2 linked regions of the Methylacidimicrobium sp. AP8 genome follow. The protein of the gene in region 2 interacts with the protein of the main gene of each other region in a pairwise test. Links are inferred from orthologs where the notes say so. Each region holds a gene or a part of one and is shown on either strand. Other genes may lie near its edges. The genes, in order: nusG and rho.

Region 1 (8,089 bases), 370 kb from region 2 along the record:
CGCTCACCCTCGGGCAGGAGTTCGGCGGGTACGCAGGCCAGCTCGAGCTGGTCTTGGCCGACCTCCGCGGTCGGATGCCCGCTCTCTACGGCCTGGCGATCGGGGGCACGGCCGTGGGGACCGGGCTCAATGCGCCGGCCGGGTTCGCCCAGGGAGTCTGCGCCAAGCTGGCCGAGTGGACAGGGCTGCCCCTCTACTCCGCTCCCAACAAGTTCGCCGCGCTCGCTTCCCATGAGCCCCTTTTGGGCGTCAGCGCATCCTTGCGCAACGTGGCGGCTGCGCTGTTCAAGGTGGCTAACGACATCCGCTGGATGGCCTCGGGTCCGCGATGCGGCCTGGCCGAGCTGCGCTTGCCCGAAAACGAGCCTGGGTCCTCGATTATGCCGGGAAAGGTCAATCCGACGCAATCGGAGGCGATGACGATGGTCTGCATCCAGGTCATGGCCGCGGACGCGGCGGTCGGCTGGGCCGGCTCTCAGGGGAATTTCGAGCTCAATGTGTTCAAGCCGATGATCGTGTTCAACATCCTGAACGCCATCCGGCTTTTGCGCGACAGCTGCCGATCCTTCCGTGTTTTCTGCCTGGAAGGACTCCAACCGAACCTCGAGGTGCTCCGCAGCGAAGTGGAGCGGTCGCTCATGCTGGTGACGGCGCTGGCGCCCCGGCTGGGTTACGATCGGGCGGCGAAGATCGCCCAGGAGGCCAATCGCCGGCAGAAGACCATTCGGGAGATCTGCGTAGAGGACGGCCATCTGTCCGCGGAGGAGTTCGACGCGCTGGTCCGGCCTGAAAGGATGGTCGGCAACGGAGGCGGGGCGTGAGGGCGGACCGGGCCCGAGTGGTTCCGATGGGGGAAGTTCCCCGCATTCGGAGAGAGCTGGAGGGCAAAAGGTTCGTCGCCACCAACGGCTGCTTCGACCTGCTGCACGTCGGCCATCTCCGCTGCTTGGCCTTCGCCCGGTCGTTGGGGGATCTGCTCTGGGTGGGAGTCAACGACGACGAGTCGGTGCGGGCGCAAAAAGGAGAGAACCGGCCGATCCACCCCGATGTGGAAAGGGCGGAGCTTCTGGCCGGCCTGCGCGTAGTCGATCTGGTGACCATCTTCTCGGGAAGGCGGGCGACCGCGTTTCTTCGGGCGGTCCGGCCGGCGGTTTATGTGAAAGGAGGGGATTATCGGCCGGAGACGCTCGATCCGGAGGAGCGCCAAGCCTTGGAAAGCATGGGAGTCGAGATACAATTCTTCCCGCTGGTTACGGGTAGATCGACCACCGCGGCCTGGGAAGCATGGCGGAAAGGATGAGCGAGGAGCCCAAAGCCACGCTGGGAATTCTCGGATCGGGACGAGGGAGCAACTTCGCCGCCATCCGGGATGCGATCGCCTCGGGGAGGCTTTCCGCCTCGATTGCCGTCGTCATCAGCGACCGGGAGGACGCGCGGATCCTGGAATTGGCCCGCCAAGCGAATATTCCGACGGTGGTCTTGCGCCGAGGGAAGTTCCGGACTCGGCTCGAGCCCGACATCGAGGAAGAGCTTGCCGAATGCCTCCGGCGCTTTCGGGTCGACTTGGTGATCCTGGCGGGATTCCTGCGGGTTCTCAAGGGTCCGCTCCTGGCCGCGTACGCGGGAAGAATCCTCAACATTCATCCTTCCCTCCTCCCGGCCTTCAAAGGGAAGGACGCCTGGAAGCAGGCTTTGGCGGCGGGTGTCGCCGAAGCGGGTTGCACGGTCCACTGGGTGGAGGCCGAGGTCGACAGCGGACCGATTCTCGGACAGGCGCGGGTCCCTGTTCTGCCCGGAGATACGCCGGAAAGCCTGCACGCGAGAATTCAGGAGGCCGAGCACCGCCTCTACCCGGAGGTGATCCAGCAAGTGATCGATCGGAAGCTATGGCAGCAGATCCATTCGTAGAAGAGCAGGAGCTCGACCTTTGGAGGAAGCCCGAACCCGAAACGGCGGCCGCCGGCCGGAGCGCGGAAAGACCCCTTTCGGTCAGCGAATTGAACCGGCGGGTGCGCTCCCTTCTGGAGGCGGGCTTTTCGCAAGTGTGGGTCGAAGGGGAGATATCGAACCTCCGGAGCCCGAGCTCGGGGCATGTCTATTTCACCCTCAAGGACGAGCAGGCGGTCGTCCAGGTGGTCCTCTTCCGCGCCGATGCGGCTCGGCTGTCGATCCGGTTGCGGGAGGGGGCGGCCGTTGTGGTCCGCGGGCGGCTGACCGTGTTCGAGGCCCGCGGTCAGTACCAGATCATCGCAGCGGATGTGCAGGCACTGGGGGAGGGGGCGCTGCTCGAAAGGCTAGAGGCGCTGAAAAGAAGGCTGGCCGCCGAAGGGCTCTTTGACGCCTCCCGCAAGCGGCGGCTGCCGGAATTCCCGGAAAGAGTCGGTCTGGTCACTTCCCTCAAGGGTGCTGTCATCCAGGACTTTCTCCGTATTTTGCAACGCAGGGCGCCAGGAATCGAGATTTGCGTGAGGGATGTTCCGGTGCAAGGGGCTTCGGCGGCGAAGGCGATCGCCGGGGCGATCCGCGCCTTCGGCGGGCCGCCTCCGGTCGATGTTTTGGTTGTCGCCCGCGGGGGCGGCAGCCTGGAAGATCTTTGGCCCTTCAACGAAGAGGTCGTCGCACGGGCGTTGGCCGAATGCCCCGTGCCGACCGTGTCGGCGGTAGGCCACGAAACCGACTTTACGATCGCGGATCTGGCCGCCGATCTGCGAGCGCCCACCCCCTCCGCCGCTGCGGAGCTGATCGCCCGCGATTGGAACGACTGGCGCGCGGAGGTCGCCCAACTGCGGAGAAGGGCGGAGCGGGCCATGTCGCGGGTGCTCGAGCTGGCGCGGGAAAGGCTGGCGCGGCTGGCCGGCAGCCCGTTTTTCCATGAGCCCTCCCGCCTCATCCTCCGCTGGGAGCAGCTGGTCGATGAGGAGGAGGAGGCGCTCGGCCGCGCGCTCCGGCGAGCCGTGGAGATCAAGAGGGAGAGGTGGGAATCCTTCATGCGTCATTGGAGGGCGTTGCGATTCGACGAGCAGATCCGCCGCCGCTCGGAGCAGGTAGCCCAGTGGGCGGCGCGGCTGGCCGCCTTGAGTCCGGAGGCCACCTTGCAGCGCGGGTATGCCATCGCTTTCGATCGGCAAGGCCGTATCCTTCGCAGAGCCCATCCGGAGATGGTCGGCAGCGAGGTGCGGGTGCGGGTCGCCTCCGGAGGTTTCGGCGCGCAGGTCCTCCGCCTTTGTCCGGAGGAGCCGTGGACTCAGAACGCGGCGAATCGCGTGCGGGGCCAGGAGGCACCTGAGAATAATTCCGATACGGAGTGTGGCGGGGCTTGACATTCGGGGGCTGCCTGGCGATGTTTATCGTTCTCTCACGGACGGGGTCTTGTACCAGGAAAGAAAGGGAAACGGCGAGTGCCCATGTAGCTCAGGTGGTAGAGCACGTCCTTGGTAAGGACGAGGTCACCGGTTCAAGCCCGGTCATGGGCTCGGCCGCAGCGAAGGCCGTGTAGCGAATCGGAAGGATTAAGGACAAAGAAGCGAGGAGTATTCATGGCGAAAGACACTTTCGTGCGTTCGAAGCCGCATGTGAACGTAGGCACCATCGGACATGTGGATCACGGGAAAACCACGCTGACCGCGGCGATTACCTCTGTCCTAGCCAAGCAGGGTCTTGCGGAGAAGAAGGCATACGATCAGATCGACAACGCGCCGGAAGAACGTGAGCGCGGGATCACGATCAACACGACACATGTCGAATATCAGTCCGAGCATCGGCATTATGCGCACGTGGACTGCCCGGGCCACGCCGACTACATCAAGAACATGATCACCGGTGCCGCGCAGATGGACGGAGCCATTCTCGTGGTGAGCGCTCCGGATGGTCCGATGCCGCAGACGCGCGAGCACATCCTGCTGGCCCGGCAAGTCGGGGTTCCGGCGATCGTGGTCTTCCTCAACAAGATCGACATGGTCGACGACGCGGAGTTGATCGATCTGGTCGAGCTCGAGGTCCGCGAGCTGCTCAGCAAGTATGAGTTTCCGGGCGACAAGGTTCCCATCGTCCGGGGGAGCGCGCTGAAGGCGCTGGAAGGAGATCCCGCGGAGGAGAAGAACATCCTGGCGCTCATCGCCGCGATGGACGAATATATTCCGATTCCGGAGCGCCCGAAGGACCAACCGTTCCTTATGCCGGTAGAGGACGTGTTCAACATCGAAGGTCGCGGCACGGTGGTGACCGGCCGTGTCGAGCGAGGGGTCCTCAAGCGGATGGAAGAGGTCGAAATCGTGGGGATCCGGCCTACCACGAAGACCGTGGTGACCGATATCGAAATGTTCCGCAAGCTGTTGGACTCGGCGGAGGCGGGCGACAACGTCGGCATTCTGCTCCGGGGCATCAAAAAGGAAGATGTCGAACGGGGGCAGGTCGTCGCCAAGCCCGGGACCATCACCCCGCATACGAAGTTCCGGGCGCAGGTCTACGTGTTGACCAAGGAAGAGGGTGGACGGCACACCCCCTTCTTCTCGGGATACCGGCCGCAGTTCTACTTCCGAACGACCGACGTCACTGGCAATGTAAAGCTGAAGGAAGGGGTCGAGATGGTCATGCCGGGGGATAACGTCGAGATCGATGTCGAGTTGATCACTCCGATTGCGATGGAAAAAGCGATGCGGTTTGCGATCCGAGAAGGCGGCAAGACCGTGGGAGCCGGAAGAGTCGTTGAAATCCTGGCCTAGCCAAAGAAGGGAATTCTTTCGGCAATCGGCTTGCGGGTGTAAATTTTGAACAGGTTCTCGAAAACAGGGCAGTAGCTCAATTGGTAGAGTAGCGGTCTCCAAAACCGTTGGTTGGGGGTTCGAGTCCCTCCTGCCCTGCGGCTATGCGAACCATTTCCTTAACAACGTGGGTTGCGCTGGGGCTCGCCATGGCGGGCCTCGTTGCGCTGGGATGGCTGTGGAGGCGGCACGGACAACGAGTGGTGGTCTTCCTCAACGAGGTCGTTGGAGAGCTCAAGAAGTGTTCGTGGCCATGGGAGCCGCAGGAAAAGGGAGCGCGTCGCTACCGGGAGCTGATCGATTCGACCGTGGTGGTGGCGATCTCTTCGGTCCTGCTGGCTGCTGTGGTCACGCTGGCGGACTTCTTGTTGGTGAAAGTGGTGGGATTCCTCACTAGGCTGCAGTTATAGGACGCTCGATGAAACCGCGGGAAGGGGCGCAAGGAACCGTGTTGACCGAGAAAGAGGGCCGCGAGGCGCAGCAGGCGCCCGAAGAGCAGGGGCAGTGGTATGTCCTTCATGTGCTTTCCGGCCACGAAGGGCGGGTCAAGAAGAGTATCGAAAAGCGCATTCAAACCGAGGAGATGGGGGATCTGGTCGGGCAGGTGGTGATCCCGGTGGAGCGGATCTCGGAGATCCGCAGGGGCAAGCGTGTCCAAATGGATCGGAAGATCTATCCCGGTTATGTGTTCGTCCGGATGCGGCTGCGCGACGCCCAGAACAAGCTGATCGAAAAGAGCTGGTACTTCATTCGCGAGACGCCGGGAGTGATCGGATTCGCCGGCGGCGAAAATCCGATGCCGATGCCGCCCGACCAGGTTAAAGATATCCTGCGCCAGATGGAAGAGGGGCGCGAACGCCCCACGCCCAAGACTTCCTTCGCCGTCGGCGATCGGGTGAAGGTCGGCGACGGCCCCTTCCTCAACTCGGAAGGCGTCGTGGAAGAGGTGGACCTCGAGCGCGGGAAGCTCTGGATTTCGGTCAACATGTTCGGACGCTCGACGCCGGTGGAGCTCGAATTCTGGCAAGTGGAAAAAGCGGCGTAGGCCCGGTCGTGACCATGAGCCGGCGCTGAATGCGAAACGACGGGTGAGGGAGACGAGAAGAAGATGGCCAAAGAAGTGCAGGCGATCGTCAGGCTGCAGATACCGGCCGGGCAGGCGAATCCCGCTCCGCCGGTGGGTCCGGCTCTCGGACAGCACGGCGTGAACATCATGGGGTTTTGCAAGGAGTTCAACGCGAAGACGCAGAAGGAAGCCGGGATGCTCCTTCCGGTCGTGATCACGATCTATAAGGACAAGTCCTTTACCTTCGTCACCAAATCCCCGCCGGCGGCGGTGCTTTTGAAAAAGGCGGCCAACATTGCCACGGCCTCGAAGGAACCGAACCGCGTGAAGGTCGGGAAGGTCACCAAAGCGCAGGTGATGGAAATCGTCCGCTTGAAGAGGAAAGACTTGAACGCGGGCTCCGACGAGGCGGCTTTCCGCATCATCGCCGGAACGGCGCGGAGCATGGGAATCGACATCGAGGGATAGCCCGCCTATTGCGCCGGCCTTCGGGCCGGGTTCGAGAAACGAAGGGAGAGCGAGGTGAAGACGCGACGAAGCAAGCGCTACCGCGAGGCGGCAAAGCTGCTCGAGCCGGGGAAGTTCTACGGTATCGGCGAAGCGATCCAGGTTTTAGGCAAGATGCCCAAGACCCGCTTCGATGAGACGGTCGAGCTCTCGGTGCACCTCGGCGTCGATCCGAAGCAGGGCGATCAGATGGTGCGCGGCAGCCTTCGACTGCCGCACGGCTCGGGCAAGAAGGTGCGCATCGCCGTGTTCGCCCGCGGATCGGCGGCGGAGGCGGCCAAGGCGGCGGGCGCCGATTTTGTCGGCTTCGAGGATCTAATCAAAAAGGTCTCCGAGGGATTCACCGGATTCGATGTGGCGATCGCCACCCCCGACGCCATGCAGGAGGTGCGCAAGCTCGGCCGGGTGCTCGGGCCCCGGGGCCTGATGCCCAATCCCCGCACGGGAACGGTCACGGACGACGTGGCCGGCGCAGTGGCCGAATGCCGGGCCGGGCGAGTCGAGTTTAAGATGGATAAGAGCGCGAACCTGCACATCGTCATCGGCCGTCGTTCCTTCTCCGAGGCGGCGTTGCAGGAGAACGCCGCGCAGGCGATCGATGCGGTGCAAAAGGCGAAGCCGGCTGCGGCGAAAGGTCGCTTTATTGAGTCGTTGGTGCTTTCCGCGACGATGAGCCCGGGCGTTCCGCTCGATCTTGCGGCGCTGCATCGCAAGTAAAAGGGAGAGGAGCAGATCATGAGGCCGGAAAAAGTATTTCTATCGAATGAGATCCGGGAGTGGCTGAACGGGTCCGACTACATTCTTTTCATCAACTACACGGGCCTGCGGGCGGAGGAGTTCCGGGAGCTGCGCGGACGGCTGGCCGCCGGCGGGGCGCGATGCCGGGTCGCCAAGAACCAAGCGCTGATCCGTGTCCTGCGGGAGACTCGAGAGTTGCCCGAAGAGTGGTCGATTAAGGGACAGGTTGCGGCGATCGCCCATGGCGACCCGGTGGCAGCCGCGAAAGTCCTCAAGAACTTTGCGGCCGAATTCAGCCGTCCCCAGCTCGTGGGCGGCATTCTCGATCGACGGGTGCTGGGCGCCTCCGAGGCCGCGGCGCTCGCGGACCTCCCGGGGCGGGCGGAGCTGCGGGCGAAACTGCTCGGGCTGCTGCAGGCGCCGGCCGCCCGATTGCTCAGCGTCCTGGCGGAACCCTCGCGGGCCCTGGCGCGAACCCTGGCCGCCCGGGCGGAAAAGCTGGGAGGCGGCGCGTCGGAGGGGTGAGCGGGAGGAGAGGGATCATCGGCGCATCTAGTGGAATAACAAGCTTCGGACAACGGCCGAAGAGGGCGATCCGGGATCGCCCGAAGAGAAGAAAAAAAGAAAAGATCCTGCTAGCCTCGGAGCCCTCCGGGGAGAATCGCTGACGCGGGTGCGTCGCGCTACAGGATCGGAAAGGAAATCATGGCGGACTTGAATGCGGTAGTGGAACAGTTGAGCAGCCTCACGGTTCTCGAAGTGGCCCAATTGGTCAAGCAGCTCGAAGAGAAGTGGGGCGTGAGCGCTGCGGCGCCCGTGGCGGTGGCGGCCGCCGCTCCGGCGGGCGGAGCGGGAGGCGAAGGCCAGAAGCCCGCGGCGGAAGAAAAGACGGCCTTCAACGTGATCCTCAAGCAAGTGGGCCCCAATAAGATCGCGGTCATCAAGGAGGTCCGGGCCGCCGTGTCGGGTCTCGGCCTCGCGGAAGCCAAAGCCTTGGTGGAGAGCGCTCCCAAGCCGA
Region 2 (4,884 bases):
ATTGCGCATGAGCTGATGGCCCCGGGAGGGGAAACATGGCAGAAACTGGTTGACGTCTTCGGGGAGCGGATCTTAAATGAAGAAAAGGCTATCGACCGGAAAAAGCTCGGGTCGATAGTTTTTCGTGATCCTCAGCTGCGGGAAACACTAAACAGGCTCACTCACCCAGCCATTATCGAAAAGTGGCGTAAGGAAGTGGCCGATTTAAGGGCTCGGAATCCAAACGGAAAAATCGTCGTTTCGGTTCCCCTCTTGCATGAAGCAGGCCTGGAAGGAGAGTTCGAGACGATTCTCTGCATAGGTTGCTCCTATGCGACGCAGCTGCGGCGGCTTCTGACACGCGGGTTGGAAAGGGAGGAGGCGGAGGCACGGATCAAAAGTCAGTGGCCGATCGAGAAAAAGGCGGCACGTAGCGACGTGCTCCTCTGGAACGACGGTTCGTTGGAACTTCTTGAGCAGCAGATTTCCCGTTTTGTCCTCGTCTCCTCCTCGCCTTGAGGCATCGTCCCTTGTGTCGTGGACGAGGGAGCTCCTCGCGGAATCCCAAGCCAGACGGGCGAAGAGGCGGCTTCGGCAACAGAGAGGAAAACCTCGGTAGGAAAAGAATGAATGCAGATGAAATCGATCGGGAGAAAGGCGAATCTTCCAAGAGCGCATGGGCGGGAGCTGGTCAGTGGGACGGGGGCGCGCCTTCCGAAGAGCACCGACCGCCTCGGAGCGGGCATCCTGTCCGGCCCTCCGAACGTCGCGGCGGAGAACAGCAGAATCGCAAGGAGGAAGATGGGGACGCGCGTCCTCCGACGACCGGCCAGCCGCTCAGCCTGGGAGAGCTCCAGCGCCTCTCCTTTGCCGAACTCCAGCAGAAAGCTGCCGAGTATCAGATCGAAAATCCCGGGTTGCTGCGGAAGCACGAGTTGATCTTCGAAACGTTGCGGCGCCATGCGCAGCGCAACGGCCCGATTTTCGGCGAAGGGGTTCTGGAGGTACTCCCCGAGGGCTACGGCTTCCTGCGATCCCCCGCCTACAACTATTTCCCTTGCCCGGAGGACGTCTACGTTTCGCCCGCCCTCATTCGGCGCAACGGCCTCAAGAAAGGGAACCTGGTCTCGGGTCCCATCCGCCATCCGAAGGAAAAGGAGCGGTATTTCTCCCTCCTCCAGGTCGATCTGGTCGAAGGGGAAGAGCCGGAGAAGGTTCGCAATCGCATCTTCTTCGATAATCTGACCCCCCTCTTCCCGAACCGCCGCATCTTCCTCGAAGGCAAGTCCAAAGACCCTTCCCTGCGCGTGATCGACCTGGTCACGCCGATCGGGTTCGGTCAGCGCGGGCTGATCGTGGCTCCGCCCAGAACCGGGAAAACGGTCCTGATGCAGAAGATCGCCAACGCAATCAGTGAAAATCACCCGCAGGCCCACCTGATCGTGCTGCTCGTCGACGAGCGTCCCGAAGAGGTCACCGATATGGAGCGCTCCGTTCGCGGCGAGGTTATCAGTTCGACCTTTGATGAGACCCCGGAAAGGCATGTCCAGGTGGCCGAGATGGTCATTGAGCGGGCGAAGCGCTTGGCGGAAACCAAGGTGGATGTGGTCATCCTGCTCGATTCGCTGACCCGGCTTGCGCGCGCCTACAACACTCTGCAGCCGCATAGCGGGAAGATCCTGACCGGCGGCGTTGACGCGAACGCCCTTCAGAAGCCGCGGCGCTTTTTTGCGGCGGCGCGGAACCTGGAAGAAGGCGGGAGCGTGACGATCCTGGCCACGGCTCTGATCGATACCGGGTCGAAGATGGACGACGTCATCTTCGAAGAGTTCAAGGGAACCGGCAACATGGAGATCCATCTCGACCGGGCGCTGGTCGACAAGCGAATCTATCCCGCGATCAACATCTCGAAGTCGGGCACACGGAAAGAAGAGCTGCTCTACCATCCCGACGAGATCGCACGGATACATGTCCTGCGCCGCGCGCTTTCCTCCGTGCCTCCCGTGGAAGCCATGGAGCTGCTGCTCGAACGGCTCCGAAAGACCAAGAGCAACGTCGAGTTTCTTCTCTCGATGAACCTCAAGGAGTAGGCTCCGCCTCCCTCGCTTGCCGTGAAGATCTTGGTCACCGGAGGGGCGGGGTACGTGGGAAGCGTCTGCGTCGAGTTTCTCCTGGATGCGGGCATCGCCACGGTGGTCGTCGACAATCTTTCCGAAGGACATCGGGCGGCGGTGGACGATCGCGCCGCCTTCTATCGGCTTGATTTGTTCGACCGGGAAGGGCTTTTCGCCCTGTTCCGGGCGGAGAGGCCCGATGCGGTGATCCATTTTGCGGCCAACGCTTTGGTCGCCGAGTCGATGCGGGATCCATCGACCTACTTCCGCAACAATGCCTTCCACGGAATTCACCTGCTCGATGCCATGGTGGCCACCGGGGTGCGGAAGATCGTCTTCTCTTCCTCGTGCGCCGTCTACGGCCTTCCGCTCAAGATTCCCATCGACGAGCGGGGAGAGACCAAGCCGATCAATCCCTACGGCGAATCCAAGCTCTTCTTCGAAAAAATCTTGCGCTGGTACTCGGAGATCCACGGGATCATTCCGCTCGTTTTGCGCTACTTCAACGCCGCCGGGGCCTCCGAGCGATACGGAGAAGACCACAAGGAAGAAACTCACTTGATTCCCAATGTGTTGCAGGTTGCGTTGGGAAAGCGGAATGTGGTGGAAATCTATGGGGATGAATTTGCCACACCGGATGGCACCGCGATCCGGGATTACGTGCATGTGCGCGACCTGGCGTCCGCCCACTTGGCCGTCCTGCGGCGTGAGCAGCCCGGCCTCTATAACGTAGGGACCGGGGAAGGATATTCGGTCCGGCAGGTCATCGATCTTGCGTGCAAGATCACCGGCATGGCGATTCCCTTCGAGGTCCGTCCCCCGCGTCCGGGCGACCCGCCGCGGCTGGTGGCGAACGTTCAGAGGATCTGCCGGGAGCTCTCCTGGAAACCGGAGCACTCGCGGCTTTCCGAAATCATCGAGAGCGCTTGGCGTTGGCATCAGGCGCATCCCGACGGATATCCGGATGCCGGGGAAGCGGCGGGCGCAAACGAAGCCAGCGGCCGATCATGAGGCATGCGCCCCGGCAGGGCTGCCTCTAGTGCGCAGAGGGTGCAGGATTGGAAAGACCGCGGTGAAGGCATCGGGCTGCGGATGCGCTCTTTTCCCTTGTGGGGAAGGCAATCGGGCAGTAGATCCAAAAAAAATGGGCGGTAATCGCCGAGCAGGGAAAGAGGGCGGCCGGGCGGATGGCGGTGCGTCTCGGGTGGGGAGCTTCGCCCCTCCGGGAAAGCAGCCGGGATCTTCTGCGGATTCGTATTCGATGCCTGCGGCGAAGACGGCTTGTCCGGATCGGTTGCCGCACCGGGTCGCTGGGAAAAGGCGAGGCGGGGTGCGTGCGGCCGCTCTGCTTTTCCTGGCGGCAGTTCCCGTCAGCGGTCGGGCCGGCGGAATACACCTGGATCGTGACGACCCCGCGAACGCGGCGATTGTCCGGATAGTTACCTATCAATCCGTCGCCGGCGGCATCGTCCGGGTTACCGGAACCGGCTTTTTCGTCAATCGCCAGGGGCAACTGATCACCAATCGGCATCTGCTCTCTCGAGCGCTCTTTTCCGCCGCGCTGGGACCCGGATGCGAACCTTTCCGCGTCGATCGGGTTCTGGCGGAGGCGGGGGACTTGGTCATGGTGCAAATCGCGCTTCCCTCCGGAATTCGGCCGCCATGCCTGGAGCTAAGGAAGGAACCCCCCGTTCCGGGCGAACCGATCCGTATCGAAGGGTATCCTCTGGGAGTAGGCCTCGCCTCGGCATGGGGGAAGGTGGTCGGCTATCGGCAGAAACCCTATTATGGGACCCGTTCCTTCGAGGTAGACGCTCCGACCTTTTCGGGGAATAGCGGAGGTCCAATCGTCGACGAGCGCGGACAGGTCGTGGGTGTGACGACGTTTCGTTCCCAGGAGGGATCGAGCAGGCTCGCCGGCGCCCTTTGCCCGCATGTCCTTATGGAAGAGAGCCGCGTCATCGATCTCCCGTTCGCCGTCTGGTCTCGGCGATCCGGAGGCGCGGATGGAGCGATCGGTTCGGCCGCCAGAGGGTGGAGAGCGCTGCAATCCGGAGAGAGCGAGCCGGCATGCCGCTATTTCCAAGCGGCACTCCGCAAGCGGGGGCGCAGCCCTTTGCTCCATCAGGGATTGGCCGAGGCGCTGCTGGAAAGCGGAAGGGTCGGGGAAGCCGCTTCGTCTCTCTGCGCCGCGATCAAAGAGAGACCGAACGATTTTCTCGCTCACCTTCGTCTTGCCGCTGTCTACCGCCGGCTCGGGAAGCCCGAGCTCGCTGCCGTCCAGGAAGCCGCCGGCCGGAGGCTCGAGGGAGCGATCTTCGCGCGGATCCAGACGGCGGTGGCAGCCAGAGAGCAGACCGGTCTAGCCGGTCTCTGGCAAAAGGTACGCTACATCCTCCAGCCTCCGGTCGAGTCCGAACCCTCGCATTAGCCTGCATGTCTCACCGATAGCGGGCATAGCGGAAGGCAAAACATCCGGCAAAACGGCTTAGGAAAGGCCGCCTTCTGCTGGCATGCGTGTTGTCAAGACGGTACTTCCACCAGAGAAAAGAAACGGCCATCCCTGACAGAGTGTAGCCAAGAGACGTTTGCCTTTAGCGGCCATTTTTCGTGACCGGGGGAGGAAGTGGGGATTTGCCGCGGGTCGGATCTCCAGCGATGGGGGTGCAATCCTCTTGCGGGAAGCCGATCGGAAGATCGGTTGGTTAACGGCCATTTCTCACAAATTTCGTAGCCGAGACGCCGCCCGAAGCGTGTTGTCCATCGGCGACCGGAGATGCTGGCCCACCGC

What was found.
Region 1: the proteins of rho (region 2) and nusG interact in binary tests that used the Escherichia coli proteins (3 or more experiments, as listed by UniProt). The link is inferred for Methylacidimicrobium sp. AP8 from one-to-one orthologs.

What each region holds. Positions count from the first base shown.
Region 1 is NZ_LR797830.1:712,204-720,292, forward strand. Bases 4,054-6,991 are described here. They hold nusG (transcription termination/antitermination protein NusG), read left to right. Parts: upstream 4,054-5,178; coding sequence 5,179-5,805; downstream 5,806-6,991. Other genes in these bases: tuf (elongation factor Tu), read left to right, coding at 4,054-4,721; MTHMO_RS03200 (preprotein translocase subunit SecE), read left to right, coding at 4,865-5,170; rplK (50S ribosomal protein L11), read left to right, coding at 5,869-6,294; rplA (50S ribosomal protein L1), read left to right, coding at 6,349-6,991. Outside these bases: fumC (class II fumarate hydratase), read left to right, coding at 1-821; MTHMO_RS03170 (adenylyltransferase/cytidyltransferase family protein), read left to right, coding at 818-1,300; purN (phosphoribosylglycinamide formyltransferase), read left to right, coding at 1,297-1,908; xseA (exodeoxyribonuclease VII large subunit), read left to right, coding at 1,887-3,320; more of tuf, read left to right, coding at 3,537-4,053; more of rplA, read left to right, coding at 6,992-7,050; rplJ (50S ribosomal protein L10), read left to right, coding at 7,069-7,596; rplL (50S ribosomal protein L7/L12), read left to right, coding at 7,777-8,089. UniProt on the Escherichia coli protein: Part of the processive rRNA transcription and antitermination complex (rrnTAC). The complex forms an RNA-chaperone ring around the RNA exit tunnel of RNA polymerase (RNAP).
Region 2 is NZ_LR797830.1:346,562-351,445, forward strand. What follows is about bases 1-2,837. They hold rho (transcription termination factor Rho), read left to right. Parts: upstream 1-605; coding sequence 606-2,069; downstream 2,070-2,837. Other genes in these bases: coaE (dephospho-CoA kinase), read left to right, coding at 1-498; galE (UDP-glucose 4-epimerase GalE), read left to right, coding at 2,091-2,837. Also shown: more of galE, read left to right, coding at 2,838-3,104; MTHMO_RS01555 (serine protease), read left to right, coding at 3,355-4,524. UniProt on the Escherichia coli protein: Facilitates transcription termination by a mechanism that involves Rho binding to the nascent RNA, activation of Rho's RNA-dependent ATPase activity, and release of the mRNA from the DNA template.